DNA from 4 places in the Neorhizobium puerariae genome. Region 3 is predicted to be linked to each of the others. Evidence: riboswitches for the same ligand, from Rfam matches in the RefSeq annotation. Region 3 holds a riboswitch; each other region holds the start of a gene.

Region 1 (7,529 bases), on a different contig from region 3:
GGTTCTGGACCAGTATTCCTTCAATTTCGTCCGCGATCTCTTCGATCAGGCCTATGCCAGGAAATTCCGTTTCCCCACCTTCCTGGGAGCCTTCAAATACTACACCAGCTACACGCTGAAGACCTTCGACGGAAAACGCTATCTGGAGCGTTATGAGGACCGCGTCTGCATGGTGGCGCTGACGCTGGCGCGCGGCGACGAGGAGCTTGCCCGCGGTCTCGTGGAGGAAATCATTTCCGGCCGCTTCCAGCCGGCGACCCCGACTTTTCTCAATGCCGGCAAGAAGCAGCGGGGCGAACTCGTCTCCTGCTTCCTGCTGCGCGTCGAGGACAACATGGAGTCGATCGGCCGCTCGATCAACTCGGCCCTGCAGCTATCGAAGCGGGGCGGCGGCGTTGCGCTGTCGCTCACCAACATCCGCGAGGCTGGTGCGCCGATCAAGCAGATCGAGAACCAGTCCTCCGGCATCATTCCGATCATGAAGCTCCTGGAAGATTCGTTCTCCTACGCCAACCAGCTCGGCGCACGGCAAGGGGCGGGCGCGGTCTACCTGCATGCACACCACCCCGACATCATGCGTTTCCTCGATACGAAACGTGAGAATGCCGACGAGAAGATCAGGATCAAGACGCTCTCGCTCGGGGTCGTCATCCCGGACATTACTTTCGAACTCGCCAGGAACAACGAGGACATGTACCTGTTCTCGCCCCATGACGTGGAGCGCGTCTACGGGATGCCCTTCACCGAGATTTCGGTGACGGAGAAATATCGCGAGATGGTCGAGGATGCCCGCATCCGCAAAAGAAAGATCAAGGCGCGCGAGTTCTTCCAGATCATCGCCGAGATCCAGTTCGAGAGCGGCTATCCCTACCTCATGTTCGAGGACACGGTGAACCGGGTCAATCCGGTTGCGGGGCGCATCACCATGAGCAATCTCTGCTCGGAGATCCTGCAGGTGAGCGAGGCAAGCACGTTTAACGACGACCTGTCATACGAACATATGGGCAAGGATATCTCCTGCAATCTCGGCTCGCTGAACATTGCGGCGGCGATGGATTCCTCCGATTTCGGCAAGACGATCGAGACGGCGATCCGGGCGTTGACCGCAGTCTCCGACATGAGCCATATCGCCTCGGTTCCATCGATCGAGAAGGGCAATGACGAAAGCCACGCGATCGGCCTCGGGCAGATGAACCTGCATGGCTATCTCGCCCGCGAACGCATCTTCTACGGCTCGCAAGAGGGCATCGATTTCACCGACATCTACTTCTATACGGTGACGTATCACGCGCTGCGCGCCTCGAACCTTCTGGCGGCCGAGCGAGGTACGAGCTTCAGGGGGTTCGAGAATTCGAAATACGCATCCGGCGAGTATTTCGACAAATACACAGAGGCCGAATGGAAACCGGCGACGGAGAAGGTCGCCGGGCTGTTCGAGACGGCCGGCATCCACATCCCGACGCGGGAGGACTGGCTGGCGCTGAAACAGGCGGTCATGACCTCCGGTCTTTATAACCAGAACCTCCAGGCGGTGCCGCCGACCGGCTCGATCTCCTATATCAACCACTCCACCTCCTCGATCCATCCGATCGTTTCGAAGATCGAGATTCGCAAGGAGGGCAAGATCGGCCGCGTCTATTATCCGGCCGCCTTCATGACCGGCGACAATCTCGAATATTATCAGGACGCCTACGAGATCGGTCCGGAAAAGATCATCGACACCTACGCTGCGGCCACCCGGCATGTCGATCAGGGCCTGTCGCTGACGCTGTTCTTCCGCGACACGGCGACGACGCGCGACATCAACCGGGCGCAGATTTACGCCTGGAGGAAGGGCATCAAGACCATCTACTACATCCGGCTGCGCCAGATGGCGCTGTCCGGCACCGAGGTGCAGGGCTGCGTGTCTTGTACGCTCTGACCTGATTTCAGCCGCGGGCCTTCGAGCGCGTGGCCCCCTCATTCGCCTGCCGGCACCTTCTTCCCGATGGGAAGAAGACAGATGCGGCATGCGCGGCGTCCTCCTCTCTCCTTCGGGAGAGGGCAGGGTGAGGGGGCTCCGGGCACCATCACAATTTGTCGAGGAAATCCATCAATGAACGTCGCCATCAGGCCGATCTCACGCATCCGAGCCATCAACTGGAACCGCATCGAGGACGACAAGGACCTCGAAGTCTGGAACCGCCTCACAGGAAACTTCTGGCTGCCGGAAAAGGTGCCGCTGTCGAACGACATCCCCTCCTGGGCGACGCTGAAGCCCGAGGAGCAGCAACTCACCATCCGGGTCTTCACGGGCCTGACCCTGCTCGACACGATCCAGAACGGGGTCGGCGCCGTGCGGTTGATGGAGGATGCGGCCACGCAGCACGAGGAGGCCGTGCTCTCCAATGTCGCCTTCATGGAGGCGGTGCATGCGCGCTCCTATTCATCGATCTTCTCGACGCTCTGCCTGACGCCGGATGTCGACGATGCCTATCGCTGGTCGGAGGAGAACGAATTCCTGCAGCGCAAATCCGCGCTGATCATGGAGCAGTATGCATCCGGTGATGCGCTGAAGAAAAAGGTCGCCAGCGTCTTCCTCGAAAGCTTCCTGTTCTATTCCGGCTTCTATCTGCCGATGTACTGGTCGAGCCGCGCCAAGCTGACCAACACTGCCGATCTCATCCGCCTCATCATCCGTGACGAGGCGGTGCACGGCTATTACATCGGCTATAAATTCCAGCGCGAGCTTGAGCGGCTGGGCGAGGAAAGGCGGCAGGAGATCAAGGATTTCGCCTTCGACCTGCTGCTCGAACTCTACGACAACGAGGCAAAGTACACGGAAGACCTTTATGACGGCGTCGGACTGACCGAGGACGTCAAGAAATTCCTGCATTACAACGCCAACAAGGCGTTGATGAACCTTGGCTATGAGGCACTGTTCCCGTCCGAAGCCTGCAAGGTCAATCCCGCGATCCTTTCGGCGCTCTCGCCGAATGCCGACGAGAACCACGACTTCTTCTCCGGGTCAGGATCGTCCTATGTCATCGGCAAGGCGGTGGCGACCGAGGACGAGGACTGGAATTTCTGACGACTGCGTGTATCGTTGGGTCCCGGCGCTGCTGTTGCCGCGCTTTTTGTCGATCTTTCCGTGCCCATTGACAGGCGCCTGGAAAGTCGACAGTTTCGTACCATTCCGAGGGGAGCATCGTACGATGCTGAGATGGCGGTGAGCCGGACCCTTGAACCTGATCCGGGTTATGCCGGCGTAGGAACGGAAATGGCGTCGCCGACGATACTTTCTCTTCTCCGCTTCACCTGGATCTCCGTGATTGGTTTGTCTGGAGATCGAACGATGATATCTGCGCTTCGCTTTTTATTCGAGGAATGTCCGGTAGCGGCCTATCATCGCGGCTGACCACGTCATGCGCGCGTCTCATGCAGGTCTTGGCATCATCGTGCTTGTCGCTCTCTGGCAGACGGGCGTCTGGCTGTTTGCGCCGCCGAGATATATTCTGCCGTCGCCGATGGCGGTGGCCGCCGCCTTTCTGCATCAGCCCGGCTTTCTGCTGCGGCACAGCATCATCACCCTGACGGAGATCGTCCTGGGGCTGCTGTTCGGCGCCGTCCTCGGCGCCGCCACCGCCTTCGGGGTTGCGGCATTGCCGCTTCTCGGCCGCCTCGTCTGGCCGATGGTTCTGATCCTGCAGGCCTTTCCCGTTTTCGTACTCGCTCCGATCCTGGTTCTCTGGCTCGGCTTCGGCCTAGCCTCGAAGGTGGCAATGACGACAATCATCATCTTCTTCCCGGTTGCCTCGGCATTCGCCGACGGGCTGCGGCGCACCGACCGGGAAATCCTCGATGCCGTTTCGCTCGACGGCGCCCATCACTGGCAGGCTCTTGTCGGCATCCGGGTGCCGCTGGCGATCCCGAGCCTCGTTTCCGGCCTTCGGGTTGCCGGGCCGCTGGCGCCGCTCGGCGCCGTCGTCGGCGAATGGGTCGGCGCGTCCGGCGGGCTTGGCTTCGTCATGGTTCAGTCCAATGCCCGCATGCAGACCGATATGGTGTTTGCGGCAATGGCCGTGCTCGCAATCCTCACGCTCGCACTACGGCTTCTCATCGATCGGCTGACAGTTGGCCTGGCGCCCTGGGCCAGCGAAGCCGATCCCACATCCTCACCCTCGTTCAGGAGTTCTGCACGATCATGATCCGCATCCTTTTCGCCTCCTTCGTGGCGCTTGCCGGCGCGCTTGCGCCTGCCTCCTCGCAAGCCGCCGACAAGCTCACCGTGCTTCTCGAATGGTTCGTCAATCCCGACCATGCGCCGATGGTGATCGCCGGGGAGCGGGGATTGTTCACCGCTGCGGGCCTCGATGTGGAACTGATCCCTCCCTCCGACCCCTCCGCGGTGCCGCGTCTGGTATCTGCCGGTCAGGCGGATATCGGCATCCACTACCAGCCCAATCTCTATCTCGACCACGAAGCCGGCCTGCCGCTCGTTCGCTTCGGGACGCTTGTCGAAACGCCGCTCAATACGGTGACGGTGCTGGCGGACGGCCCGGTCAAAAGTCTCAAGGACCTGAAGGGTAGGAAGGTCGGTTTTTCGGTGACCGGTTTCGAGGACGCCATGCTGAAGCGCATGCTGGCCTCCGAAGGTCTCACCAACGAGGACGTGGAACTGATCAACGTCAACTTTTCCCTGTCTCCCTCGCTGATCGGCGGCAAGGTGGATGCGACGCTCGGCGGCTTCCGCAACTTCGAACTGACGCAGATGAAGCTCGAAGGACATGAGGGACGCGCCTTCTTTCCCGAGGAGCATGGCGTTCCGGCTTATGACGAGCTGATCTTCGTCACGCGCCGCGATCTCGCGCAGGACGGCAGGTTGCCGCGGTTTCTCGCGGCCGTGGAACAGGCCTCGATCTATATCACCAACCATCCGCAGGAGGCATGGCGTCTCTTCGTCAAGGCCTATCCCAACCTCGACGACGAACTGAACCGGACGGCGTTCTTCGATACGCTGCCGCGTTTCGCAAAGCGCCCGTCCGCTCTCGATCGTGCCCGCTACGCCCGTTTCGGCGCCTTCATGCAGGAGATGGGGCTGATCGAGGCTGCACCGGCTCCAGACGACGTCGCGGTCGAGATCCGCTAGATCGCCACAATGAAGTCCCGCGCAATGATATCCGAGCGCCTCAGTCGGAAGAGGCGGTTGCTCATTGCGCAGGACATCGCGCCGGCTTCATGTCGGCCTCAGGCCGCCTGGCGATCCCAGCTTGCGAAAGGATCGGGCAGGTTGCGCCACAGTTCCGGCATGAAAACGGGGCTGTCGATCAGGCAGGCGTCGAGTTCGGTGCGGATTTTCTCCTCGCTCATCGGATCGGCGCCAATGAAGACGATTTCCTGCCGCCGGTCGCCCCATACCGGGTCGAGATAGGGTTTCATCATCGCAGCGAAACCGGGATCGCGCGGCCACTGCTCCCTCGCCACGGCGGCCCACCACAGCCCCATCTTGCCGGTCCTGACCAGCGATCCGGCCTGACTGATCTCACCGACATGGAGCGGACGCGTCGCCAGCCAGAAGAAACCTTTTGCCCGCACCACGCCCGGCCACGACCGCTCGACAAAGCGTTGGAAGAGCATGGGTTCAAAGGGCTGCCTGGCCCGGTAGACGAAAGAGCGGATGCCGTATTCCTCGGTCTCCGGCACATGGTCCTTGAAGCCATGCAATTCCTTGAACCACAGAGGATTCTGCTCGGCTTTCCCGAACTCGAAGCGGCCCGTGCCAAGCACGTCCTCGAGGTCCACCCTGCCGAAATCGGCCTCGATCAGTTTCGCATCCGGGTTGAGTGCGACGATGATCTTCCGCGCCGCGTCCCGTTGCGCGGCCGTGGCGGTGCTGACCTTGTTGAGGACGACGACATCGGCGAACTCTATCTGTTCGACGAGCAGATCGACGATGGTACGGTTGTCGCCGTCGCCGGCTGTCTCTCCGCGATCGGCGAGGAAGTCCGCGGAACCGTAGTCGGCGAGCAGGTTCGCAGCATCGACCACCGTGACCATGGTATCGAGCCGGGCGACATCGGAGAGGCTCCGGCCCTGTTCGTCGCGGAAATCGAAGGTCGCAGCAACGGGAAGCGGTTCGGCGATCCCGGTGGATTCGATCAGCAGGTAGTCGAAGCGGCCTTGTTCGGCGAGCGCCCGCACCTCGTTGAGAAGATCGTCCCGCAGCGTGCAGCAGATGCAGCCGTTGGTCATTTCGACAAGCTGTTCCTGTGTGCGGGAAAGGTTGGCGCCACCCTCCCGCACAAGCGCGGCGTCGATGTTGATCTCGCTCATGTCGTTGACGATGAGCGCCACCCGCATCCCCTCGCGGTTGGCGAGGATATGGTTGAGCAATGTCGTCTTGCCGGCGCCGAGAAAGCCGGAAAGAACCGTGACCGGAAGCTTCCTCTTCATATGTCCATCTCCATTCATGTTTGTAGTTCGACGAGCGGGCGACGTAGCCGGGGCACAGGGTTTCAGGGCTTTGGCCCCGGTCGGCTTCGGACCTTCGACGCTCCGCTGTTTTCGGCGGGCCAGGATACGGGGCCGCCGTCTCGACCCCGTATCTGCACATCTCACATCAATGAGATGCGCCGGAACCGCCCACCGCGACGATGGAGAAAGGCTGCCCTTCGACCGGGATCGTGCGGGTTTCCTTCAGCGTTTCGGCGTCGATGACGCGCACGAGCGCATGGCGGGGATCGGTGAGGGCGATCCGGCCGTCGGCGACCGCCAGGCGCGGCCGCGGGTCTCTCCAGTGTCCGTCCTTGCTATAGGGCTCGGTGACGTTCGCCTTGCGGACGATTTCGCCCTTGATGACGTCGAGGACATGGAGATTGCCGTCTTCGGTGAGGATATAGGCATTGCGGGGATCGGCGGGATCGAGGATGAAATCCACCCGCCGGGTCGGGAGTTCGACGAGGCGATAGGGCTCCTTGCCGTCGGGGTCGATCAGCACGACCTTGTCCTCGCCGTAGTTGCCGAGAAAGAACTGCATCGTCCTGCCCCCGAGCAGGGTGCCGACATAACCCTTGGGAAGGTTTTCCGGATAGTTCAGCATTTCGAGCTTCGGTCCCCCGGTGCCGCCGGGCCGCGCGACCAGAACGCCTTCCTTGCAGCCGACCGCGATAAGGCGCGCAGATGTGGCTTCGCCGTGGAGATCTGTGCATTTCGTGATGTCGCCGACCTGTTCGCCCTTTTCGTCGATGACCCTCAGGCCGATGCGTGGCGGCAGCTCGTCCGGTTTCGTCTTGGCTTCGGTATCGGGGGCGGACACCAGCACGAATTTGCCCATCGTGACCGCGACGCCGTGATGGGGAGCCGTGGTATCGATCGTTCGCACGTCGGCCTTGCCTTCGAGAAGCGCGGCTTCATCGATAATCTCGGCCTTGCCTCCGCGATCGTAGAAAAGGATCGCGTGATCGTCGTGCGGCACGACATGGAAAGGGCGTTTCCCCTCGAAGGTTACCGGCAGCAGGCCGGCATCCGATACATCCAGATCGCGATGTTCG
Region 2 (7,529 bases), on a different contig from region 3:
AACTTCGGCTAAGTTCGTATCCGGTATGAGTTGCAAAGACAATCGACAGAAGGGAAGCCATGAGAGGGGCGCGGGCCTCTCATGGCATTCCGGGATCGCACGGCGTCCGGAGCGGCGGCGAGGGATGTTCCGGGGCATGTGCCGTGGCTTCCGGGATGCCTGCCGCAAACCTTTGCAGGTCGTCTGGGCAATCCTCGCGATCTGCCTGATCGCCGGCGGGCACGCCCGGGCGCAGGCGCCCGCCCCGGCCGCGAGCCGCACCGTCAATGTCGGGCTCTACGTCAGCCCTCCCTTCGTCACGGCGCAGGAGGGCGGCAGCTATTCGGGCATGGCGATCGATCTGTGGGACGCAGCGGCGGTCCGCCTCAATCTCGCGACGCACTATGTCACCTATCCCACGTTCAGGGATCTCGTCGAGGCGATGCGCAAGGGCGATATCGACGCCGCCGTGACCAATCTGACGATCACCAGCGAGCGCGCCGAAGTGGTGTCGTTCACCCAGCCGTGGTTCGATGCCGGCTTGCGGATCATGGTGCCGGACCGGGGAGCCGGCGGTTTCTGGAGCGTGGTGACGGGGCTGGGAAATGCCGGGCATCTGCGCGCCTATGCCTGGCTCCTGTTCGTCATCCTCGCCGCCACCCTGGGCCTGACCGTATTCGACCGGCGGTTCGATCCGGATTTTCCCAAGCGCTGGCGGGAGGGGTTTGCGGAAAGTTTCTATCAGGTCATCGCGACCGCGATGACCGGGCGCATGTCGCGCAGCAAGAACCTTTTCGGCTGGATGGGGCGGATCTGGTCGGCCATCTGGATGGTCTGCGGAATCGCGGTGATCGCCTATATCACCTCTTCCGTGACGAGCGTGATGACCGCGGTTTCCATCAGCCAGGGGATCAACTCGCTCGCCGACCTGCCGGACAGGACAGTTGGCGTGTTCACCGGAAGCGTCGCTGAGAACTACGTGACGGGATTGGGCATCGCCTCGCGGCCCTATCCCGACATAGACGTGGCCGTCGCCGCGATGAAGGCGGGCGAGGTCGACGCCATCGTCGGCGATGCGCCGATACTGGAATATTATGCGCACGGCCACCCCGAACAGAAGGTCGCGGTGGTCGGCAACATCTTCCATCCCGACAAATACGGTTTCGCTTTCCCTCACGACAGCGATCTGGCAAGGCCTGTGACATTGCAGATCCTCGATCTTCACGAAGACGGGACGATCGCGAAATTGCGGCTGAAATATTTCGGGAGTTCGCCCTGATGATGGGATCGGAACAGATACTTCACATTCTCTATCTCATCGCCATCGTCGCGGAGGCCATGACCGCCGCGCTGGCGGCGGGGCGGCGCAACATGGACTGGGTGGGCGTCTGTCTGCTCGGATGCGTAACCGCGCTCGGCGGCGGCTCGCTGCGCGACGTGCTGCTGGACCACCATCCGGTCTCCTGGGTTCAGCATCCGTCGTATCTGGTCGTCACCGGCGTGGCGGCCTTTGCGACGATCGTGATCGCGCGCTACATGCACCATCTGCGACGCCTTTTCCTGTTCCTAGACGCCGTGGGACTGGTGCTGTTCACCGTTATCGGCTGCAATGTCGCGATCGGCCTCGACATGCCGCTGATCGTCGTGATCGCGTCGGGCCTGATCACCGGCTGTGCCGGCGGCGTGCTGCGGGATGTTCTATGCGCCGAGGTTCCGCTGCTCTTTCGGGCGGAACTCTACGCCACGGTGTCGGTTGCAACCGGCCTGATCTACATTGCCGGCCTGCGCCTGGGCTTTTCCCACGACCTTACGACGGCCGTTGCGATGACGGTCGGGCTGGCCCTGCGCATCCTGGCGCTCCGTTTCGGATGGAGCATGCCGAAGTTCGTCTACACCCAATCGCTCCACTGACCTGGAGCGCCGCGCGTCCGAACGGGCGCACGAAGCGCGCTGCCGATGGAGCCTCACCTCCACCATTCATGGAAATGCTGCACGGGTCCGTGGCCCGTGCCGACGGAAAGCTCGTCCGCGGCGGCAATGGCGCCGGCGAGATAGGCCTTGGCGATGGCGACCGCGTCTGCCGGCGCGGCGCCTTTGGCAAGCTCGGCGGCAATCGCGCTGGAGAGCGTGCAGCCCGTGCCGTGCGTGTTCCTGGTGGGCGCGCGCTTGCCTTCGAACCAATGGATGCCGGCCACGTCGGCCAGCACATCCGGACTGTCTTCGCTTTCCAGATGCCCGCCCTTCACCAGCACCGCCTTCGGCCCGATCCGCTGGAGGCGCCGGGCCTGGTCGGCCATGGCCTCGCGGGTCGTGGCGACCGGCTCGTCGAGCAGGGCCGCGGCTTCCGGCAGGTTGGGGGTGACGACCGCGGCGAGCGGCATCAGCTGGTGGGCGACGGCCGCCACCGCATCGGAAGCAAGCAGCGGCGAACCGCCCTTGGCGATCATCACGGGGTCGAGCACGATGGGCAGGCTGTCATGACGGGAGCGGAGCATGTCGGCGATCGCCCCGGCAATCTCCGCATTGGCGATCATGCCGATCTTCACCGCGTCGACGCGGACATCCGCGAAAACCGCGCGGATCTGCTCCGCCACGAAGGCGGCGGGCACGGTATGCACGCCGGTCACGCCTTGGGTGTTCTGCGCCGTCAACGCGGTCAGCACGGCCATGCCATAGGCTCCGCGCGCCGAAAACGTCTTGAGGTCCGCCTGGATGCCGGCGCCGCCGGAAGGGTCCGAACCGGCGATGGAGAGAACATTCCTGATCATCGGTCTGGTCGTCATGCGCGTGCCTTTTCGATCTCGTCCGCAATCCTTCGGGCGGCGGCTTCCGGGTCCGGCTGGCCACAGATCGCCGAGACGACGGCGATGCCCCTTGCTCCGGCCGCAAGCACCGGGCCTGCATGCTCCGCCTTCAGGCCGCCGATCGCGACCGCCGGAACCGGGGCCACCGCGACGATGCGCGCGAGCCCCTCGAAGCCGACCGGCTGCTCGTGGTCCGGTTTGGTGGCGGTGGCGAAGACCGGTCCGATGCCGACATAGTCGGCGATCGAAGGATCGACCCGCCGCGCCAGTTCCTCCGTTTCGACGGAAAGGCCGAGGATCATGCCGCGGCCGACGCGCTCGCGCGCCGTTGCCGCCGCCATGTCGCTCTGGCCGACATGGATGCCTTCGGCGCCGATCGCGATCGCCGCCTCGACGTCGTCGTTGACGATCAGCGGCACGCCGGTGCCGGCAAGCGCGGCCTTCAACGCCCGGCCGGTTTCGATCATCGCGGCCGTATCGGCCTGCTTGTCGCGGAGCTGCACGATGGTCGCCCCTCCGGCAACGGCGAGCCGGGCCGTCTCCACCATGCCGATCGCGCGGCAGAGATCGGGGTCGAGGACCAGATAGACGGAAAGATCGAAGGTCTTCATGCGCCCGTGATCCTGGCCTCGGCATCGAGCGCCTCGGGCGAAAGTGCCGCGAGCCGGTCGAGGAAGACGGGAGAGAACGAGCCGGGACCAGAGGCCTCGGCAGCCGCCTGGCCGCCGGCAACCGCGAACATGGCGAGCGCGGCGACCGTTGCCTCGAAAGGCTTTTCCGGCCTTGTCGCGGCAAAGGCGCCGACAAGGCAGGTCAGCGAGCAGCCAAGCGCGGTGACGCGCGGCATGAGGTCCGAACCGCCCATGATGCGCGCCGAACGGTGGCCATCGGTGACGAAATCCACCTCGCCGGTGACGGCGACCACGGCGCTGCTCTGACGGGCAAGCGCTGTGGCGGAACCTTCCGCGGCCTCGGTCGGGTCGCCGCTGTCGACACCGTGGCCGCTCGATCTGCTGCCGGCAAGCGCGATGATTTCGGAAGCATTGCCGCGGATGATGGCGGGCTTCAATTCCATGAGTTCGGCGGTGGCGGCGCGGCGATAGCCGGTGGCGAAATGCGCGACGGGATCGAGTATCCAGGGCTTTCCGGTTTCTCCTGCGGCTTTTGCCGCCTCCTTCATGCCCATCAGGAAATCCGGCGAGAGCGTGCCGATATTGACGGTCAGCGCGGAGGCGATGCGGGCGAACTCGCCAGCCTCCTCCTGCGTATGCACCATGGCAGGCGAAGCTCCCGCCGCAAGCATCACGTTCGCCGCGATGTTCATCGCCACGAAATTGGTGATGTTCTGCACGAGCGGATTTTGGGCGCGCATCGCGGCCAGCAACTGGCCGGGCGTTTCGCCAGGGAAGGAGATTGTCTGCATTCTCGCCTCGTTGGGCGGGGCAGGCGCGGGCGCGATGAGTAGAAGGCCCGGACGACTCCCTCCGCCAGCATGATCTGGTTCAGGTTCAAAGGGTGCTTCTCAGCCCGGCTTTCGCCGGACGCCCCTGTCAGAAACGAGGCTTAGCGCAAATCGGCCGGTGACCGCCAGCAAATTCTTGAAAAACGCCCTTGAAGCTCTAGTCGCTATAGGTTGTAAGCAGGTGCTCGATCCAGAAGGAGAGAGATGATGACGGTGACAAATCAGGCCCGGTACAAGGTCGGCGGCATGGATTGCGCAAGCTGCGCGACCAAGATCGACACGGCGGTGCGCCGCATGCCGGGTGTTGAAGATGTCTCCGTGTCCGTCGCCGCGGGCACGATGACGGTCGATCATGACGGCACCAGCGACCTGACCGCGATCGAAAGGAAAGTGACCGGGCTGGGATATTCACTGCGTGCACTGGGAAAGAAGCCGCCGGCAGGCGCGGAGCGTCACGATCATGGGCACGATCACGATGCGCAAGGGCACGCCCATGTGCATGGACCGGACTGCACGCATGACCATGGCCAGCACCGCCACGACCACGAGGGAGCGCATGGCCACGCGCACCGCCATGGCGGCGGGCACGATCACCGCGCCGACGCCGGGCAGGAGATCGAGGGTCTGCACGGCCACGACCACGGGCCGATGGAGGGGCCGTGGTGGAAAAGCGCCAAGGGCCGGCTGACGATTTTTGTCGGGGCGGCGCTCGCAGCCGCATATGGCCTCGGCCATCTGGTTCCGGCCTACGAACCGTATATCTTCACGGCCGCGATGCTGATCGGCCTGGTGCCGATCGCCCGTCGCGCCATCATGGCGGCGCTTGCCGGCACGCCGTTCTCGATCGAGATGCTGATGACGATCGCCGCCGTCGGCGCCGTCGTCATCGACGCCTCGGAAGAGGCGGCCGCCGTCGTTTTCCTCTTCCTCGTGGGGGAACTGCTGGAAGGTGTGGCGGCCGGGCGGGCGCGGCAGAGCATCCAGAGCCTGACCGCCCTCGTGCCGAAGAACGCGCTTCTCGAAGTGGACGGCCGGGAAGGGGGCAGGACCCGCGAGGTGCCGGCCGAAAGCCTCGCCATCGGCTCCATCATTCTCGTGCGCCCGGGAGACCGGATATCGGCCGACGGCGTCATCGTCGCGGGGGCAAGCGCCATCGATGAAGCGCCGGTGACGGGTGAAAGCACGCCGGTCGCCAAAGATGCCGGCGATGCCGTCTTCGCCGGCACGATCAACGGCGATGCGGCGCTGCGCATACGCGTGACCGCCGCTGCCGCGGACAATACGATCGCCCGCGTCGTGCGGCTGGTCGAGGAGGCGCAGGAGAAGAAGGCGCCGACCGAACGCTTCATCGACCGCTTCTCGCGTTATTACACGCCGGGCGTGGTCGTGGTCGCGGCTCTGGTGGCCATCCTGCCGCCGCTCGTTTCCGGAGCCGGCTGGGGCGAGTGGGTCTACAAGGGCCTTGCGATCCTGCTGATCGGCTGCCCCTGCGCCCTGGTCATTTCGACACCGGCCGCGATCGCCGCCTCGCTTTCCTCCGGCGCGCGCCGTGGCCTGCTGATGAAGGGCGGCGCCGTGCTCGAAACGCTCGGCAAGCTGACGGCGGTGGCGCTCGACAAGACCGGGACGCTGACGGCCGGCAGGCCGCAGGTGACCGACGTGATCGTCTTCGGCCGCAATGCCGAGGACGTGCTGCGCCTTTCCGCGGCCCTTGAGACGGGCTCCAGCCATCCGCTGGCCGTCGCGATCCTTGCGAAAGCTGCGGAGGACGAGGTGGATATTCCCGCCGCGAGCGATGCGAAGGCGCTGGGCGGCAAGGGCGTCATCGCGATGGTGGAAGGCCAGGAGGTCTTCCTCGGTTCTCCCAAGGCTGCCGGCGAGCGCGTCGCCTTGCCGCCCGCCCATTCGAAGCGGATCGCCAGCCTCAACGACGAGGGAAAGACTGTTTCGGTGCTGATCGTCGGCGGCGTGCTGGCAGGCGCGATCGCCATGCGCGACGAGCCGCGGGCCGATGCGAAGGCTGGTCTCAAGGCGCTTTCGGATGCCGGCGTGAAGACGGTGATGCTGACCGGCGACAACGCCCGGACGGCGTCCGCGATCGGCAGGGAACTCGGTATCGAGGTGCGCGCCGAACTGCTGCCGCAGGACAAGCAGCGTATCGTCGGCGAGCTGAAACGCGAGGGTTTCGTCGTCGGCAAGGTGGGTGACGGCATCAACGACGCTCCCGCGCTGGCAGCCGCGGACGTCGGCATCGCCATGGGCGGCGGCACGGACGTGGCGCTCGAAACGGCGGATGCGGCGGTGCTGCACGGCCGGGTCGGCGATATTGCGGGGATGATCGAGCTTTCGAAGCGGACGATGCGCAACATCTACCAGAACATCACCATCGCGCTCGGCCTGAAGGCGGTGTTCCTGGTGACGACGATCATCGGCATCACCGGCCTCTGGCCGGCCATCCTTGCGGATACCGGCGCGACCGTTCTGGTGACGATCAACGCCCTGAGGCTGCTGCGGGTGCGGATGCCGTGACTATCTTCTAATATAAGTGACGCAAGGTGATATGATCAGTAGGCCGCAATCCTCTGATCTTAAGGGAAACTTATCCAATTCCTGCCAGTAATTCTCCTGAAATTGTGTGCCCGGCCGTGGTGGCGTCGCCAGATGCTTGCCTGCGACCGGGAATTTCGGACGGCGATTATTTTGGGGGATAACAGGATGAGATTTTCCATCAAGAATATCTTGATATTTGCCTTTGCGATCTTGAGCGTCGCGGTGATGGGGCTGATGGGGAAGCTGCTTTTGCAGGAAGCCCGGCTGCAGCAGAATTCCGCCCGGCTTGCCGAACTTGCCCGGCTCGACGCTTCCCTGTTCGATGCGCTTCTCGGAATGCGGGGGGAACGAGGCGGGATTTCCTCCGCGATCAAGCTGGAGCCGGCCGAGGTCGTCTCCAGCAGCAACAATATCGATGACGGCCGAAAGAGCCTCGATGCCGCTTTTTCGGCCGCGAAGGCCGTTGCGGACGATATCGAGCCCGCAACCCTGCGGGCGGCGCTCGCCCCCATGTTCGAAAACTACAATCAGTGGCTGAGCTACCGCTCCAGGATCGACGCGGCGCTCACGCAACCGGTCAGGGATCGCGACCCCGCCCTCGGCAAGACGGTGCTCGGGCTTGCCGACCAGATGCTGCTCGACATCGAGAAGGCCGCCAATCAGGTCGAAGCGGCCATCAATGCCCGCAACCCCGCGATGATCGCATTCACCCAGCTGCGTTCGCTGGCATGGAC
Region 3 (7,529 bases):
CATGATCGACGGGGAACGACGCCTGAAATGGCTGCAGGGCGCCCTGACCAAGCTCAACGACCGGGAAAAGAAGATCATCCGTGCCCGTCGCCTGACGGATGAGGGTGCGACGCTGGAAGCGCTCGGCGCCGAGCTTGGCATTTCCAAGGAACGCGTCCGCCAGATCGAAAGCCGCGCCATAGAGAAGCTCAAGACGGCTCTCGTTTCCGCCAATCCGCAGATGGCGGCCGCCTGCTGAGGCGGCACGTATCTATTCCGAGATGATCTTGACCTTCTGGCCCGGCGATACCGTGGCGGCGACCGGCAGCGCATTGATCAGCTTGAAGAGGTCGAGCTTGCGATCCGTACCCATCATGCGGCTGGCGAGGGAAGCGACCGTATCGCCCTGGACAACCGTGACGATGCGAACCCGCAGCGGCTTCAGGGCGGCGATCTCTTCCCGCGTCATCCGGCGGAAGCTTGCCCGCAACAGGTCGGCCGACGTCTGCAGGGCGGCGCTACCCTTGGGAACGGCGGTGAGGAAGCGGAAGATCTGTTTGTCGACGCGGATGACGGTGACATCGAAATCCCAGCGGTCGGCGGAAGCGCGCGCGGTCGCGGCAGGCAGCCCGTTCACCTGGATTTCATGTACCGTCTCCGGCTGCAGGCCGGCCACCCAGCCGCTCGTCAGGTAGTTGGTGAGGCTGTTGTTGTCACTGGCGGCGACCCCGTCGAAACGGATGGCCGTTTCCCCCGGGCCGGTCGCCAGGACGGCCTCCACCTTGTTGTCGATGCGAAAATCGGGCGGAACATCGAAACGGATTCCCAGGTTGCCGTGAAGGAACGTCTGTCCCCGAACATAACCTTCCTGAGGGCTGTCGCCATAGAGCAGGCCGTCGATGCCGGCGAGATAATAGTCGCGTCCCTTGTCGCCGACGCTTCCCTCCTGGCCGAAATTGCGGGCATGGCGCCGGGCAAGGTCTACGCGCTGGGCGGAATTCGGGTGGCTAGACAGGAAGTCCAGGCTTTGATCGCTATCCGGGTCGACGGCGGAATAGCGGGCATAGGCGGCCATGGAGTCCAGGAAGCGGGCGGCGGCGTAGGGATCGTAGCCGGCTTCACCCAGCATCCTTACGCCGATGACGTCCGCCTGCAATTCCTGCTGACGGGAGAAGGCCGCGAGACGCAGCTTGCCCCGGGCAAGCGCCTGCTTGCCGGCGAGGTCGCTGGAGAGCACCTCGGCGACCACGCGGCTCGCAATCACTTCCGCCTCTTCGCGTCGCTGCCGCTCGATGCCGTGGTTGGCGGTTACGTGCCCCATTTCGTGTGAAAGCACCGCGGCGACCTCGGATGCGTCGTTGGCGAGCGCCAGCAGGCCACGCGTCACGTAGAGATAGCCGCCCGGCAGGGCGAAGGCGTTGATCGCCGGGGAATTCAGGATCGTGATGCGGAAGGATTGGCTCGGGTTTTCCGAGACCGCCGTCAGCGCGCCGGCGATGCGGGCGACCAGCCGCTCGGTTTTTGCATCGCGATATTCGCCGCCGTAGCTTGCGACGATACGGGGATGTTCCCGAGCGCCCATCTGCGCTCGCGGATCGTTCTTCTGCACCTCATCGACGATCTGCGGCTTGTCCGAAGGTGAGACGTTCGGCGTATAGGCCTGTTCGAAGACCGATTGGCAACCGGTCAGCACGGCGCCGCCGAGCAGCAGGGTGCTCAGGACCCGGAAGCCCAGCATGAAGCGGCTTCGCTGCAAGATTGCTCCGCTTGCCGTATCGCGCCTCATCGTCCTCGTGTTTCGCACCATCATTCCCAAGGTCCGCCTCCGGCTTCGGAGAGGCTTTCTCGACCCAAGCCGGTCCTTCTTCCATGTACGCTAAGCGATTCTCGCGTTGCATGCACAGATATCCCAATGAGATATGTCTTACCGGCGCGTTTGCAAAGAGAAATCCCATCGCTGTGTCGCGATGCCACCGCGGCACGTCCAAATTGTGGCGGCGCGATAACGGACGGCGCGCGCCGGTCTTGAAACGTGATCGCGCGGATGAACGGCGTCACTACGGGACGGAGGTCAGCCGGAGAGGAATTCGGCAATCGCGGGAATGTCCCGCCGCGTCATGAACTCTTTCGCCGGCCCCTGCAACAGAATCTGCCCCTCGTCGATGAAGATCGCATGGTCGGCGAGCCGGCCCACCTCATCGGGATCGTGGGTGACGATCAAGACGGTATTGCCGGTTTCGCGATGCAGGGCGAGAAGGAGGTTCGCCATCGAAAGCCGCAATCCGGGGTCGAGTGCGGCAAAGGGTTCGTCCAGCAGCAATACCGGCTTCCTGCGGACGAGTGCGCGTGCGAAGGCGGCCCTCTGCCTTTCGCCGCCGGAAAGCGTCGACGGCATGCGTTTTTCAAAGCCGCGGAGATCGACCCGGCCCAGCGCGCCGGAGATCGCCTCCCTGTCGTCCGCCGTGAGCCTCAGCGACGGGCTGATGCCGAGACCGATATTGGTAAACAGGTCGAGATGCGCAAAGAGGTTGTTTTCCTGGAAGATCAGGGAAACGGGTCGCTCGGACGGATGCCTGTCCGTCACATCCTCACCAGCGATTACGATATGCCCCTTGTCCGGTGTCTCGAAGCCCGCGATGAGATTGAGGAAGGTCGATTTTCCCGAGCCGGAAGGGCCGGTAACCGCGGTTACCGCACCGGCAGGCAAGGCACAGTCGAACCGGAAGCTCTTGTTTCCGAGCCCGATCTCGACCTTTTCCAGCACGATGCCGTCAGTCATGTCCTGCCCTCCGTTGTCCCGTCGCGCCCAGCATCGTCAGCGCCAGGCAGATCAGGCCTAGGATAAGCGCCAGCCCATCCGCATCATTGGTCCGATAGCTGGATAGCCGGCTATAGACAAGCCAGGGCAGGGTGGTGAGGTCGCTGGAGCCGAACAGGGCCACGGCACCGAGATCGCCGAGGGAAAGAGCCATGGCGAAGGAGAGGGCGGTGAGGAGCGGTCTTGCCAGAACCGGCAGGTCGATCTTCCGGAGCCTGGCGAGGCCGGAAATCCCAAGACTTGCGGCCAGTCTTCCGGTTTGCCGGCGATGGGCCTCGACTGCCGGCGCCAGGACGCGCATGACGAAGGGCAGGGCCATCAGCATGTTGATCAAGGCCACCAGTGCCGGCGCAAATCGCGCAACATCGCCGAACGATCTCAGCACCAGAAACCAGCCTGTGCCGAGCACGACCGGAGGCACCAGCAGTACCAGCGAGGACGTGCCACCGAGCAGGGCGGAAAATCCCCTGGCGGTTCTGCCGGGCCGTTTCATGTCGATGACCGTCGCCTGCGCTGCGATGATCGCCAGCGATGCCAGCACGGCCATCGAGCCGGCCGCAAGCGCTATCGCAAAGCTGGTCCATGCGGCGCGAAGGAAGAGGGGGCTTGCGGCAAGAGCCCAGAGATCGGCCCGCAGCCCGGCCAGAACGATGGACGAGAGCGGCAGGATCAGGAAAGCCGTGGCTGCCGCAATGGCGAATGCGTCCCAAAGCCGTGCCGGGAAGGCGCGGCCGTCGAAGCGGCGGGTTGGCCGGCCAGCCGTCAAGACCGCGTCATCGGGTGCCGGAAAGAGCGCCATTGCGATCAGGATCATCGCCGTGATGCCGATCTGCAGGAGCGAGAGCGCGATGGCGCGCGGCGGGTCGAAGTCGAAACGCAGCGACTGGTAGATCGCCACTTCGAGCGTGGTCGCCGCGGGACCACCTCCCAGCACAAGCACGAGCGTGAAGCTTGTTGCGCAGAGCATGAAGATCAGCCCGGCTATGCCGGGGATGACGCCCCGCGCCGCCGGCCACTCGACAAAACGGAAGACCGAAAGCGATTTCATGCCGAGGCCCGAGGAGAGAAGCCAGTATTCCGCAGGCAGGCGTTCCAGGGCGGCGAGCAGGAGCCGCGCGGCAAGCGGCAGGTTGAAGAAGACATGCGCCAGCAGGATGCCTGAAAGGCCGTAGATGCTGACCGGCTGTTCGAGGCCCAGTTTCAACAGCAGGCTGTTGATAAAGCCCTGCCGGCCCCATATGCCGATCAATCCGAGCGCCCCGATCAGCACCGGCAGGCCCATCGGCAGCGCCATCAGCCGGATGATCCACAGCCTGCCGGGAAAGCCCGGCCGCCGTGCGAGCGCCAGCGCAACGGGAAGCGCAAAGACAACCGACAGCAGCGTGGAAAGCAACGCCTGCCACAGGGTGAATTGCAGGACACGCCAGGTATAGGCGGTGAAGAACCGGCTGCCCGCGCCACCGGCATCCCAGGACAGCAGCGCGCAGGCGGCGACGCCAACGAAGAGGGTTATGCCGGTCAGGCTCAGGAGGCCCCCGGCGATTCCCCATCTTCGTTCGGTTCGTGTCAGCATGCGTTCAGTTCATGCTCATGGCTGTCAGCCATTCGTCGATCCAGAGCTGGCGGTTCTTCGCCACCTCATCCGAGCCCATCAGGAACGTTTTCCCCGGCTGGACCAGCTTGTCGAACGCGTCCGGCAGGGGCGCGGACGTCTTCGAAGCCGGCATCATCCAGTTCGTGGTGGGGATGATTTCCTGGAAAGCCGGGGAGATCATGAATTTCAGGAATTGTTTTGCCAGGTCCTTGTCGTCGGCGCCTTTCAGCATGCCGGCGACCTCGATCTGGATATAATGGCCTTCGGAGAAGGCGGCAGCCTGGTAACGGTCCGTTTTTTCCTCGACCATGTGATAGGCGGGTGAGGTCGTGTAGGAAAAGACCATGGGTACCTCGCCTTTGGCGAACAGGCCGTATGCCTCAGACCAGCCGGGGGTGACCGTCAGCACGCGCTTCCTGAGCTTTGCCCAGGCTTCCGGCGCCTTGTCGCCATAGACGGATTTCATCCAGAGGATCAGTCCGAGGCCGGGCGTCGAGGTGCGCGGGTCTTCGATCGCGATCTTCTGCGACGGGTCGCCTTCCACCAGTTCCTTCAGGCTCCTCGGCGGGGTCTTTATGGCCCTGGTGTCGTAGACGACTGCAAAATGACCGTAGTCATAGGGAATGAAGGTGTCGTCGGTGTAGTTGCCCGGTACCTTGACGGCGGCTGTATCGAGGCCATGCGGTTCGAACAGGCCGGTCGCCTTGGCTTCGGAGATGAGGTTGGTGTCGAGGCCGAGCGCGATATCGGCATCGGTCTTCGGGCCTTCCAGCTTCAGGCGGGTGAGCAGCGCCACGCCATCGGCGACGCCGATGAAGTTCACCTTGCAGCCGCATGTCTTCTCGAAAGCTTCCTTGACCTTGGGGCCGGGACCCCAGTCGGAAATGAAGCTCTCATAGGTGTAGACGGTGAGGGTTTTTTCCTGCGCCCCGGCGGGCACGGACATGGAAAGTGCGGCCGCAGCCGCGAACATCGAAACAATGAGCCTGCGCATCAGCGCCTCCTTTGGTCGTTGCAAGAGGAATAGGCGCTGATGAGGAGCCGTCTAATCCCTCCGCCGGTCTTAACCGGATCAGGTTCCGCGGGTTGGCAAAAGCCTCTCAGCCACGCGAAACCGCGTGGCACCCCGTTAGAGCGGACCAGATGTAGCGGCGGCGGGATTGGCTTGCAAGTGGGCGACGCCGCGAGGGCGAGGCGCCGAAAATTGGAAGCGATTTCCGGCACCTCCTGGAGATTCCGGTGTGGATCAGCCTGCGCTCATGTCCATGTACATGATTTCCCAGACATGTCCGTCCGGGTCCTGGAAGCTGCAGCCGTACATCGGACCCATCTCGATATTCGGTTTCCACTCTCCGCCGCCCGCGCCCAGGGCCTTGGCCTTGAAGTCGTCGACTTCCTGGCGGCTTCCGGCGGAGAGGCAGTTCAGAACCTCCTTCACCCGCCGGGCGTCGGCGATGTCGCCGTTGATGAAGTCCCTGAACTTCTCGTGTTCGAGCAGCATGACGTAGATCTGCTCGCTGACGATCATGCAACTCGCCGTCTCGTCGGAAAAGTTCGGGTTCCTGGTGAAACCGAGTGACGTGTAGAAGCGGGTCGCAACGTCGATATCGGCCACGGGCAGGTTCACAAAAATCATTCGCATGCCGGTCTCCTCTCCATTTGCCATACGCGCATGATCGCGCGTTCTATCCAAGGACGAAGAAGGAAGCGTGAAACCGACACGCAGACGGAAATTTTTCGCTCAATGCGAATTCCGCCGGAAGACCTTGAGTTCGCGCGGTGCGGCCGTCGTGCCGCCGAGACGGTCGGTGACGGCATAGTCGATGGTTCTTTCCACGGCCTCCGGCATGACCGGCTTGGTGAGAACGCCGAGGGAACCTTCCACGCCGTCCTTCAGGTCGTCAGGATTGCCGGTCATGAAGATCACGGTGACGCCGTATCGCCTGGCAAGCTCGCGGCCGATGTCCGGTCCGGTCCTGCCATCGGTCAGATTGACATCGACGATGGCAATATCGGCAAGGGGCGCAAGCTCCAGCGCGTGTTTGCGGGCATTGGCAAGACCCGTGACTTTCAGCCCCATGTTCTCGACGGTTTCGGCGATGTCGAGCGCGATGAGGAATTCATCCTCCACGATCAACACCCGCTGCTTCGCTGCTTCACTGGGCGGCCGACGACGCGGTACATTTGTCAGCATTGGATGTCCCCACACGATTCCCGGTTCTCAATTCCGGCAGGGAGGTCGATCGCCATTCCTGCCATCGGTGCGGACCGAACGGGCAGAGGTACAGGAATGTTCCGTTTCGTGACAAATATTCCGGCTCTAAATGGCTGTTAGAGTTAACAATTCGTTAGCTCAGCCTTCCAGCTCCTCGCGCAGCATTTCCAGTTCGAGCCATTCTTCCTCCATCCTGGTCAGGCTCTCGCGAAGTTTCTCCATTTCGGCGGCAAGTCGGTTGAAGGCGGCCGGGTCCTTGGCGAAGAGATCGGGATCGGCCATCTTCTTCTCCCGGGAAGCGATTTCCGCCTCGGCCTTCGCCATTTCCTTCGGCAGGTTTTCGAGCGCGAATTTCTGCTTGTAGGAGAGTTTTCCCTTGTTTTTCGGCGCCTCGGTCGCGGCGGCGTCGGTCTTCGGCTTTTCCGCCTTCTCCGCTTTGCGCTTCTCTTCCAGGGCGCCTTTCCGCTGGGCGAGCATATCCGTATAGCCGCCGGCATATTCGATCCAGCGGCCGTCCGGCGCCTCTGGATTGGCGGGTGCGATGGTGGAGGTCACGGTGCGGTCGAGGAAGTCGCGGTCGTGGCTGACGAGGATGACGGTGCCGTTGTAGCCGGCGACGATCTCCTGCAGCAGGTCCAGCGTCTCGATGTCGAGGTCGTTGGTCGGTTCGTCGAGGATCAGCAGATTGGAAGGTTTGGCCATGATGCGGGCGAGCATCAGCCGGGCGCGCTCGCCGCCGGACAGGTTCTTGATCGGCGTGCGGATCATCTGTTCCGGCTGGAACAGGAAATCCTTCATGTAGCCCGCGACGTGGCGCTGCTCGCCGTTGACGAGCAAGGTCTCCCCGCGGCCGTCGGTCAGGTAGTGGGACAAGGTGTCTTCCGGATTCAGGTCCTCGCGTTTCTGGTCGAGCGTGGCGATTT
Region 4 (7,529 bases), on a different contig from region 3:
AGGCCGTGGGTGTGGAAGAGCGCGAGCGCGATGCGCTCCAGGCCGAAGCCGACGCAGGCCGTATGCGCCGTCGAGCCGTCTTCCAGGTAGAGGCCCCATTTCTGGCCGAACGCGTCCTGATGGTAGTTGAAGCTCATGCAGGCCGTCGGCTTGGTGGTCGAGGTGATCGGGATCAGGAGCTCGAACTTCAGGTTCTGGTCGCGCTGGTTGTTCGCGAGCATCTTGCCGGCGCGGCCGAAGAACGGGTCGTTGGCGATGTCGATCGAAACGTCGAGGCCGACCGACTTCATCATCTCGACGCCGCGGTCCATCCAGCGCTGGCGGAAATCCGTCACATGCTGTTCCGTGCCCATGCAGACATATTCGCGCATGCGGAAAAGCTGCTGGCGGGCCGGGTCCTTGGAGGGTTCGTGGCGGAAGCAATAGCTCTGCAGGTCGAAGAGGCCGCCTTCGGCCGGCAGCCTGCCGCGGCGCGCGACCGTCGGATAGAGCGGGTAGCATGCCGCCGGCGTCAGCACGATGTCGGTCGCCTCCTGGCCCTTGGTCCAGTCCTCGCCCACTTCCATGCATTTCAGCAGGCTCATGTGGTCGAGCTCGCTGCCGCAGAAGGAGTGCACCGTTCCGGCGAGCTGCGGGAAGCTCTTCATATAGCCGCTGGTCTCGAAGAATTCGCGGTTCATGCCGGGCGGAAACCGCATGGCCTCGGCGCCGTCGCCGCCGCCCACCTTGTCGATCAGCCGCTCGAAGGCGGCGATGATGTCTTCGAACCGGCCGCTGCGGCCGTAAAGTCCGTCCACGCCGGTCTCGATCAGAAGACCCGCATCGAACAGGCGGTCGAGGAAGGAAACTTGCATATCCATTGCTTCACCTCATTCAATTCATTTGACGGGCAATAATTCATTTAACGGGCGGACGTCAGCCGAGCAGGCTGGTGTCCGGTTTCTGCACGAGCAGCATGGTCGACGTGTTGCCGAGGATGCGGTCGTTGGAAATCATCAGCTGGGCGGAATGGGCGTCGCGCAGGTGCCGGCCGAGGCTGTAGGGCGTGCCGTTCTTGTAACCCATGATGCCGCAGATGATCATGGCCTGGTTGATGATCGTCAGGATCGTCTCGGAGGACGCGAGCTTGACGTTGTTCATGGCGATCGAGAAGGCCATGGACGAAAGCTGGTCCGGATCGGCCTTGGCATCCGCATAGGCCTTGAGGCCCGAGAGGATGTTCGCCTTGAGGAGCTGCAGCAGGTTCGAGGCCTCCGCCAGACGGATCGCGCCGGGCGGCTGGGCGCCGCTCGCCTTGCGGGCGGCGGCGCGGACGAAAGCCTGGGCGCGCAGGACGGCATCGGCCGCGATGCCGTACCAGACCGCGCTCCACAGCAGGTGGGAACTTGCGAGCATGGACTGCGCGGCGATCTCGGCGAAAGGCTTCGGGAAAATCTGGGCAGCCGGCGCCTCGCCCTTGAACAGGAAGCCGTCGGAGCAGGTGCCGCGCATGCCGAGCGTGTCCCAGTCGACGGTCTTCTCGAGCGTGTACTGGTTCTTCCTGAAGACGGTCATCACCTGGTCGCCGGGTGCCGCGTCCGCGCGGGCGCGGGAGGTGATCATGATCGCATCGGCATGGGCGCCGTAGGAGATCACGGTCGCATCCTTCTGCAGGCGACAGGTGGCGCCGTCGATCTCGATCGCGCAGATGGAGTTGCGCAGGTTTCCGCCGATGCCGGCCTCCGTGGTCGCCGAGGCGACAAGCAGCTGGCGGGCGCAGAGCTCGCGCATGAAGTCCCCATGCCAGGCGCTGTCGGCGCTGTGTTCGACCAGGCTCGAAACCTTGATCTGGTGCATGGCGAAGACCATGGCGCTCGCGGCGCAGGCCTGTCCCATGATGGAGCAGACCTCGGCCATCTCCTGCATGGAGGCGCCTTCTCCGCCGAAAGCCGCGGGAATCTGGATGCCGAGCAGCCGTTCGGCCTTCATGGCGTCGACCGCCTCGTGCGGGAAGCGACCTTCCTGATCGACGCGATCGGCGAATTCCGCGGCCACGGCCGCAACGCGATGGGCGCGTGCTCCGAGCGTCATGTCGGAGGCAAGGGCGGGAAGGCTCATCAGGCGGCCTCTTTGGCTTTCAGGATCTGGGATACCGTTTCCTCGATCGCCGAGATGCTGGCGAAGGACTTGCGGTTCAGCAGGTTATCCGGGAACTCGATGTCGAAAGCCTCTTCCAGGCCCAGCATGAGTTGCACGGATGCGAAGGAGGAAAGGCCTGCCGCATAAAGATCGGCGCCATCCTGCAATTCGGTCACTGCGACCGGAAGGTTGCCAACCCGCGCCAGCAGTTCACGAATGGTCTCGTTCATCTCGACGTCTCCCGATGGTCTTGGAACTCTGCGTTCATCGCTGGCGGCATGTTTAGTTGAGAAAGCATAAGATTCCGGTAAGAAACATGCTGAAAATCGGGCTGCGGGATTCGCTAAAATCCAATCGATCGCGCCCGCCTTTACCGGCTTGACAGATGCGAGGCCCCGGTTTTTGATGGCGATATTCACCAGGGGGGTCCCGGCAAGGGGCTGAGATACTGCTGGGCAATCCAGGCTTTGCCTGTTGCGGCGCAGTGACCCGTTGAACCTGATCCAGTTCATACTGGCGTAGGGACGGTGCAAGCGCTGACGGCATGCCGGCGGAATTCCGCCTTGCGCCCGATGGCGTTTTTTCATCATTCCAACACTGGAACTGGGTCTCCAAACGTCAAACCCTGGAGCCTCGAACCATGAATATTGCCACGTCCAAGCTCGCGCCGGTCGTCACCACCGGCCCGCTTCCCGCCTCGACGAAAGTCTTCAAGCCCGGCAACCTCCATCCCGGCATCCGCGTGCCGATGCGCGAGATCGCGCTGCATCCGACCTCCGGCGAGCCGCCGGTGACCGTTTACGACAGTTCCGGCCCCTATACGGACCCGGCGCATGTCGCGGCCATCGAAAAGGGGCTGCCGCGCCTGCGCGAAAGCTGGGTGCTCGCGCGCGCCGATGCGGAAGCCTACGAGGGGCGGATCGTCAGGCCGGAGGACAACGGCTTTGCAGCCGGCGATCGCCTCACACCGGAATTCCCGATGAGAAACCGGCCGCTGAAGGCCAGCGGCGGAAAAGCCGTCACCCAGCTCGCCTATGCGCGGGCCGGCATCATCACTCCGGAAATGGAGTTCGTCGCGATCCGGGAAAACCTCGGCCGGCAGGCCGTGAAAGAGGCATTGGAAAGAGACGGTGAAAGCTTCGGCGCCCACATTCCGGATTTCGTGACGCCGGACTTCGTCCGCCGGGAGGTCGCCGCCGGCCGGGCGATCATCCCCGCCAACATCAACCATCCCGAGTTGGAGCCGATGATCATCGGCCGCAATTTCCTGGTGAAGATCAACGCCAATATCGGGAACTCGGCCGTTACGTCCTCCATGGCGGAGGAGGTCGAGAAGATGGTCTGGGCAATCCGCTGGGGCGCCGACACGGTCATGGACCTGTCCACCGGCCGCAACATCCACAACATCCGCGAATGGATCATCCGCAATTCACCCGTCCCGATCGGCACCGTGCCGCTCTATCAGGTGCTGGAAAAAGTGAACGGCATCGCCGAGGACCTCACCTGGGAAGTCTATCGCGACACGCTGATCGAACAGGCCGAACAGGGTGTCGACTATTTCACCATCCACGCGGGCGTGCGGCTCGCCTATATCCCGCTCACCGTCGACCGCGTCACCGGCATCGTCTCGCGCGGCGGTTCGATCATGGCGAAGTGGTGCCTGCATCATCACAAGGAAAGCTTCCTCTACGAGCATTTCGAGGAAATCTGCGACATCTGCCGCACCTATGACGTGTCCTTCTCGCTCGGCGACGGTCTGCGTCCCGGCTCGATCGCCGACGCCAACGACGCCGCGCAGTTCGCCGAACTCGAAACGCTCGGCGAACTGACGCAAGTCGCCTGGGCGAAGGACTGCCAGGTGATGATCGAGGGCCCCGGCCATGTGCCGATGCACAAGATCAGGGAGAACATGGACAAGCAGCTCACTGTCTGCGGCGAAGCGCCCTTCTACACGCTCGGCCCGCTGACGACCGATATCGCGCCGGGCTACGACCACATCACGTCGGGCATCGGCGCGGCGATGATCGGCTGGTTCGGCACCGCCATGCTCTGCTATGTGACGCCCAAGGAACATCTCGGCCTTCCGGACCGCAACGACGTGAAGACCGGTGTCGTCACCTACAAGATCGCCGCCCATGCGGCCGATCTCGCCAAGGGCCACCCGGCCGCGCGCATCCGGGACGACGCGCTCTCCCGCGCCCGTTTCGAATTCCGCTGGGAGGACCAGTTCAACCTGTCGCTCGATCCGGAAACGGCGCGATCCTTCCACGACGAGACGTTGCCGAAGGAAGCGCACAAGGTGGCGCATTTCTGCTCCATGTGCGGCCCGAAATTCTGCTCCATGCGGATATCGCACGACATCCGCGCCGAGGCGCAGAAGGAAGGGCTGGAGGCCATGGCCGCGAAATATCGCGAGGGCGGCGACCTCTACATGCCGGTCGGGAAGGAGTGAGGGTCCGCCGCATAAATGGCGTGCCGTTTCCGCCCCCTCTGCCCTGCCGGGCATCTCCCCCACAAGGAGGGAGATCGGATGGGAGCACCGGCTTCCCCAAACAAGCAGCCGTTCTACTCGGGAGGCGCTTGAGGGGCGGGAAGGCCATGCCGCTTGTGATCTCCCTCCTTGTGGGGGGGAGACGCCCGGCAGGGCAGAGGGGAGCGCTATGAGGCAAATCAAGGCCTTGAGAGAAATCGGCCAGGAAAAACGCTGCCGTTCATCCCCGCCCTTTCGCGTCGTGTCTACAATCCCCTCGCTTCCGTCGCCGGAGTGTTTCGCGAGACGTTCGCGGGCAGGCGGGAGCCGGCGCTTCCATCGGAACCGTAACGTGCGGGGACGGTGGAAGAGGTGAAAGCCATGGGAGCGGAACGGGAAACCGGACTTCTCCCTATCAAGCCTCCCCCTGGCCGCCGGGCCGGGTTCGGTTGAGCCGTCCAAGTGGCAAGGTTTCCCGAAAGGAGACCGCGAACGAAGCCATGCAGCGAGGCGAGATGATCACCTGTAGGGGCCGGAAGCCCCGAGAGAACGCCGAAGGCCACGCGAATGCGGAGCCACCTTATACAAATCAATCGAGGTTCCGCATTCGCGTGGGCTCTCCGATCAGCGTAGCGTCCTCAAAAGCGGGAACCGGTTTTGGGGCAGGGTGCGGGAGAAAAACATGACACGGGCAAGACCTGCCGCGTGAATGCCGTCGCTCGTCATCCCGGAGGATAGACATGCTCCTCGCCGCGGAAATCGCTGACCGAATAACACCCGCCTTCGCGCCGCACCGCGCTTTCGCCGATCGCGGCCTTGCCGTGGCCGCCCGGAATATCCAGCACGTAGGTCGGCTGGCAGAGGCCGGAAATGTTTCCGCGCAGGGCCGAGACGATCTTCTGGCCCTCGGCGATGTCGAGGCGGAAATGGCCCGTGCCCGGCGCAAGGTCGGGATGATGCAGGTAATAGGGCTTTATCCGCGTCTCGACGAAGGCCTTCATCAGGTCGCCCAGCACCGCCGGGTCATCGTTGACGCCCTTCAGCAGCACCGTCTGGCTCACCATCGGGAAACCCGCATCGATCAGCCTTGCGCAGGCCGTGCGGGCTGTTTCGGTCAGTTCGCGCGGGTGGTTGGCATGCAGCGCCACATAGATCACCTTGCCGCTTTCCTTCAGCGCCGAGATCAGCGCCTCGCCGATGCGGTCGGGCTCGACCACCGGCACGCGGGTGTGGAAGCGGACGATCCTCACATGCGGGATGTCGGCAAGGCCGCGCATGATCGCCGCAAGCCGCCGCGGCGAAAGCACAAGCGGATCGCCGCCGGTGAGGATCACTTCCCAGATGTCCGGATGCTCGCGGATATAGGCGAGCGCGGCCGCCAGCTCGTCGGCGGCAAGCGTGCCGTCGCCCTCGGGGCCGACCATTTCGCGGCGGAAGCAGAAACGGCAATAGACCGGGCAGATGTGCACCGCCTTGAGGAGCACGCGGTCGGGATAACGGTGCACGATGCCCTTGACCGGGCTGTGCGCATGGTCGCCGATCGGGTCGGCGCGCTCTTCCGGCGTGGTCCGCAGCTCGGCCGGGTCCGGCACGAACTGGCGCGCGATGGGGTCGTTTCCGTCGGTGCGGTCGATCAGCGAAACGACCGCCGGCGTCAGCGCGATGGCGTAGCGATCCGCGACGGCGCGGATGCCGGAGAGCCCTTCCGGCTCGACCAGGCCGGCGGACACCAGTTCTTCCGGGGTTTTCAATGAGCGTACGGCATTCATCCGAACACCTCCGCGACCGGTGCCCACATCACCTGGTCGACGCGCGTTGCGCCGGTTGCCAGCATGGCGAGGCGATCGAAGCCGAGCGCTGCGCCGCTCGCTTCCGGCATGATCGCAAGGGCCGCGAGGAAGTCCTCGTCGATCGGGTAGCGTTCCCCATAGATGCGCGCCTTCTCCGCCATCTCGTGTTCGAAGCGGCGGCGCTGCTCGCCGGCATCGGTCAGTTCGCCGAAGGCGTTCGCCAGCTCGACGCCGCAGGCGTAAAGCTCGAAACGCTCCGCTACACGCGGGTCATCGGCGGAAGGCCGCGCCAGCGCGGCTTCCGAAACCGGATATTCGCAAAGGATCGTCGCGCGGCCCTGCCCCAGATGCGGCTCCACCTTCTCCACCAGCACCTTGCTGAAGAGATCGGCCCAGGTATCGTCCCTGGCGAACCGGATGCCCGCTTCTCTCAGCCCCGCGGCAAGAAGGTCGCGATCGGTATCTCCGCCGGCGGCGACGGATGCGAGCAGGTCGATGCCGGCAAAGCGGTCGAAAGCTTCGGCCAGTGTGAGGCGTTCCGGCGCGGCGAACGGATCGGTCTCCATGCCGCGGAAGGCGAAACGCCCGGTCTTCATGGTCTCGGCCGCGAGCGCCAGCATGTCGGCGCAATCGGCCATCAGCTGCTCATAGCCCTCGCCGGCGCGATACCATTCGAGCATGGTGAATTCGGGGTGGTGCAACGGTCCGCGTTCGCGGTTGCGATAGACGTGCGCGAAGGTGAAGATGCGCTTCTCGCCGGCCGCAAGCAGCTTTTTCGCCGCGAACTCGGGAGAGGTGTGCAGGTAGAGCGGCGCCCTGCCGCCATCGATCGCGATCGCTTCCGTCGCAAAGGCGTGCAGGTGCGTTTCGTTGCCGGGCGAGACCTGCAGCGTCGCCGTGTCGACCTCGATGAAATCGCGGGCGCCGAAAAAGCCGCGCACCGCCGCCTGCACCGCATTGCGGCCCATCAGGAAGGGCCGGCGGTCCACATGGCTCTCCGGCATCCACCAGGGCGAGCGGGATATGGCGGGTCGAGACGAATTCATTTACGGCTTTCTTCGCCGGTTTTCCCCGGCAAGGCTTCCACTTCGCGCGATTTTAGGGTAGGTGCGCCCGGAAAACAGAGATTGAATCCCGAGGGCGGTCCCGGG

What was found. Region 3 has a riboswitch for thiamine pyrophosphate ahead of thiB (thiamine ABC transporter substrate binding subunit). Riboswitches for the same ligand answer to the same signal wherever they lie in the genome.
Region 1: it holds a riboswitch for thiamine pyrophosphate, as region 3 does, so the genes downstream of both, ACFFP0_RS25480 (ABC transporter permease) here and thiB (thiamine ABC transporter substrate binding subunit) in region 3, are expected to answer to the same signal.
Region 2: it holds a riboswitch for thiamine pyrophosphate, as region 3 does, so the genes downstream of both, thiM (hydroxyethylthiazole kinase) here and thiB (thiamine ABC transporter substrate binding subunit) in region 3, are expected to answer to the same signal.
Region 4: it holds a riboswitch for thiamine pyrophosphate, as region 3 does, so the genes downstream of both, thiC (phosphomethylpyrimidine synthase ThiC) here and thiB (thiamine ABC transporter substrate binding subunit) in region 3, are expected to answer to the same signal.

The regions. Positions count from the first base shown of each region.
Region 1 covers NZ_JBHMAA010000032.1:206,014-213,542, reverse strand. The annotation lists gene nrdE (class 1b ribonucleoside-diphosphate reductase subunit alpha) at 1-1,921, shown strand, start outside; gene nrdF (class 1b ribonucleoside-diphosphate reductase subunit beta) at 2,096-3,070, shown strand; TPP riboswitch at 3,169-3,271, shown strand; gene ACFFP0_RS25480 (ABC transporter permease) at 3,405-4,187, shown strand; gene ACFFP0_RS25475 (ABC transporter substrate-binding protein) at 4,184-5,128, shown strand; gene ACFFP0_RS25470 (GTP-binding protein) at 5,227-6,432, opposite strand; gene aztD (zinc metallochaperone AztD) at 6,599-7,529, opposite strand, start outside.
Region 2 covers NZ_JBHMAA010000008.1:322,527-330,055, reverse strand. The annotation lists gene ACFFP0_RS06920 (transporter substrate-binding domain-containing protein) at 137-1,258, shown strand; gene ACFFP0_RS06915 (trimeric intracellular cation channel family protein) at 1,258-1,890, shown strand; gene thiD (bifunctional hydroxymethylpyrimidine kinase/phosphomethylpyrimidine kinase) at 1,944-2,747, opposite strand; gene thiE (thiamine phosphate synthase) at 2,759-3,394, opposite strand; gene thiM (hydroxyethylthiazole kinase) at 3,391-4,206, opposite strand; TPP riboswitch at 4,246-4,342, opposite strand; gene ACFFP0_RS06895 (heavy metal translocating P-type ATPase) at 4,453-6,774, shown strand; gene ACFFP0_RS06890 (methyl-accepting chemotaxis protein) at 6,961-7,529, shown strand, end outside.
Region 3 covers NZ_JBHMAA010000014.1:210,023-217,551, forward strand. The annotation lists gene ACFFP0_RS12830 (RNA polymerase factor sigma-32) at 1-238, shown strand, start outside; gene ACFFP0_RS12835 (M48 family metalloprotease) at 251-1,717, opposite strand; gene ACFFP0_RS12840 (thiamine ABC transporter ATP-binding protein) at 2,051-2,758, opposite strand; gene thiP (thiamine/thiamine pyrophosphate ABC transporter permease ThiP) at 2,751-4,370, opposite strand; gene thiB (thiamine ABC transporter substrate binding subunit) at 4,375-5,364, opposite strand; TPP riboswitch at 5,424-5,530, opposite strand; gene ACFFP0_RS12855 (VOC family protein) at 5,638-6,033, opposite strand; gene ACFFP0_RS12860 (response regulator) at 6,133-6,585, opposite strand; gene ACFFP0_RS12865 (ABC-F family ATP-binding cassette domain-containing protein) at 6,745-7,529, opposite strand, start outside.
Region 4 covers NZ_JBHMAA010000077.1:200,030-207,558, forward strand. The annotation lists gene ACFFP0_RS31975 (amino acid--[acyl-carrier-protein] ligase) at 1-860, opposite strand, end outside; gene ACFFP0_RS31980 (acyl-CoA dehydrogenase family protein) at 916-2,097, opposite strand; gene ACFFP0_RS31985 (acyl carrier protein) at 2,097-2,348, opposite strand; TPP riboswitch at 2,529-2,661, shown strand; gene thiC (phosphomethylpyrimidine synthase ThiC) at 2,759-4,570, shown strand; gene ACFFP0_RS31995 (lysine-2,3-aminomutase-like protein) at 5,311-6,357, opposite strand; gene epmA (EF-P lysine aminoacylase EpmA) at 6,354-7,424, opposite strand.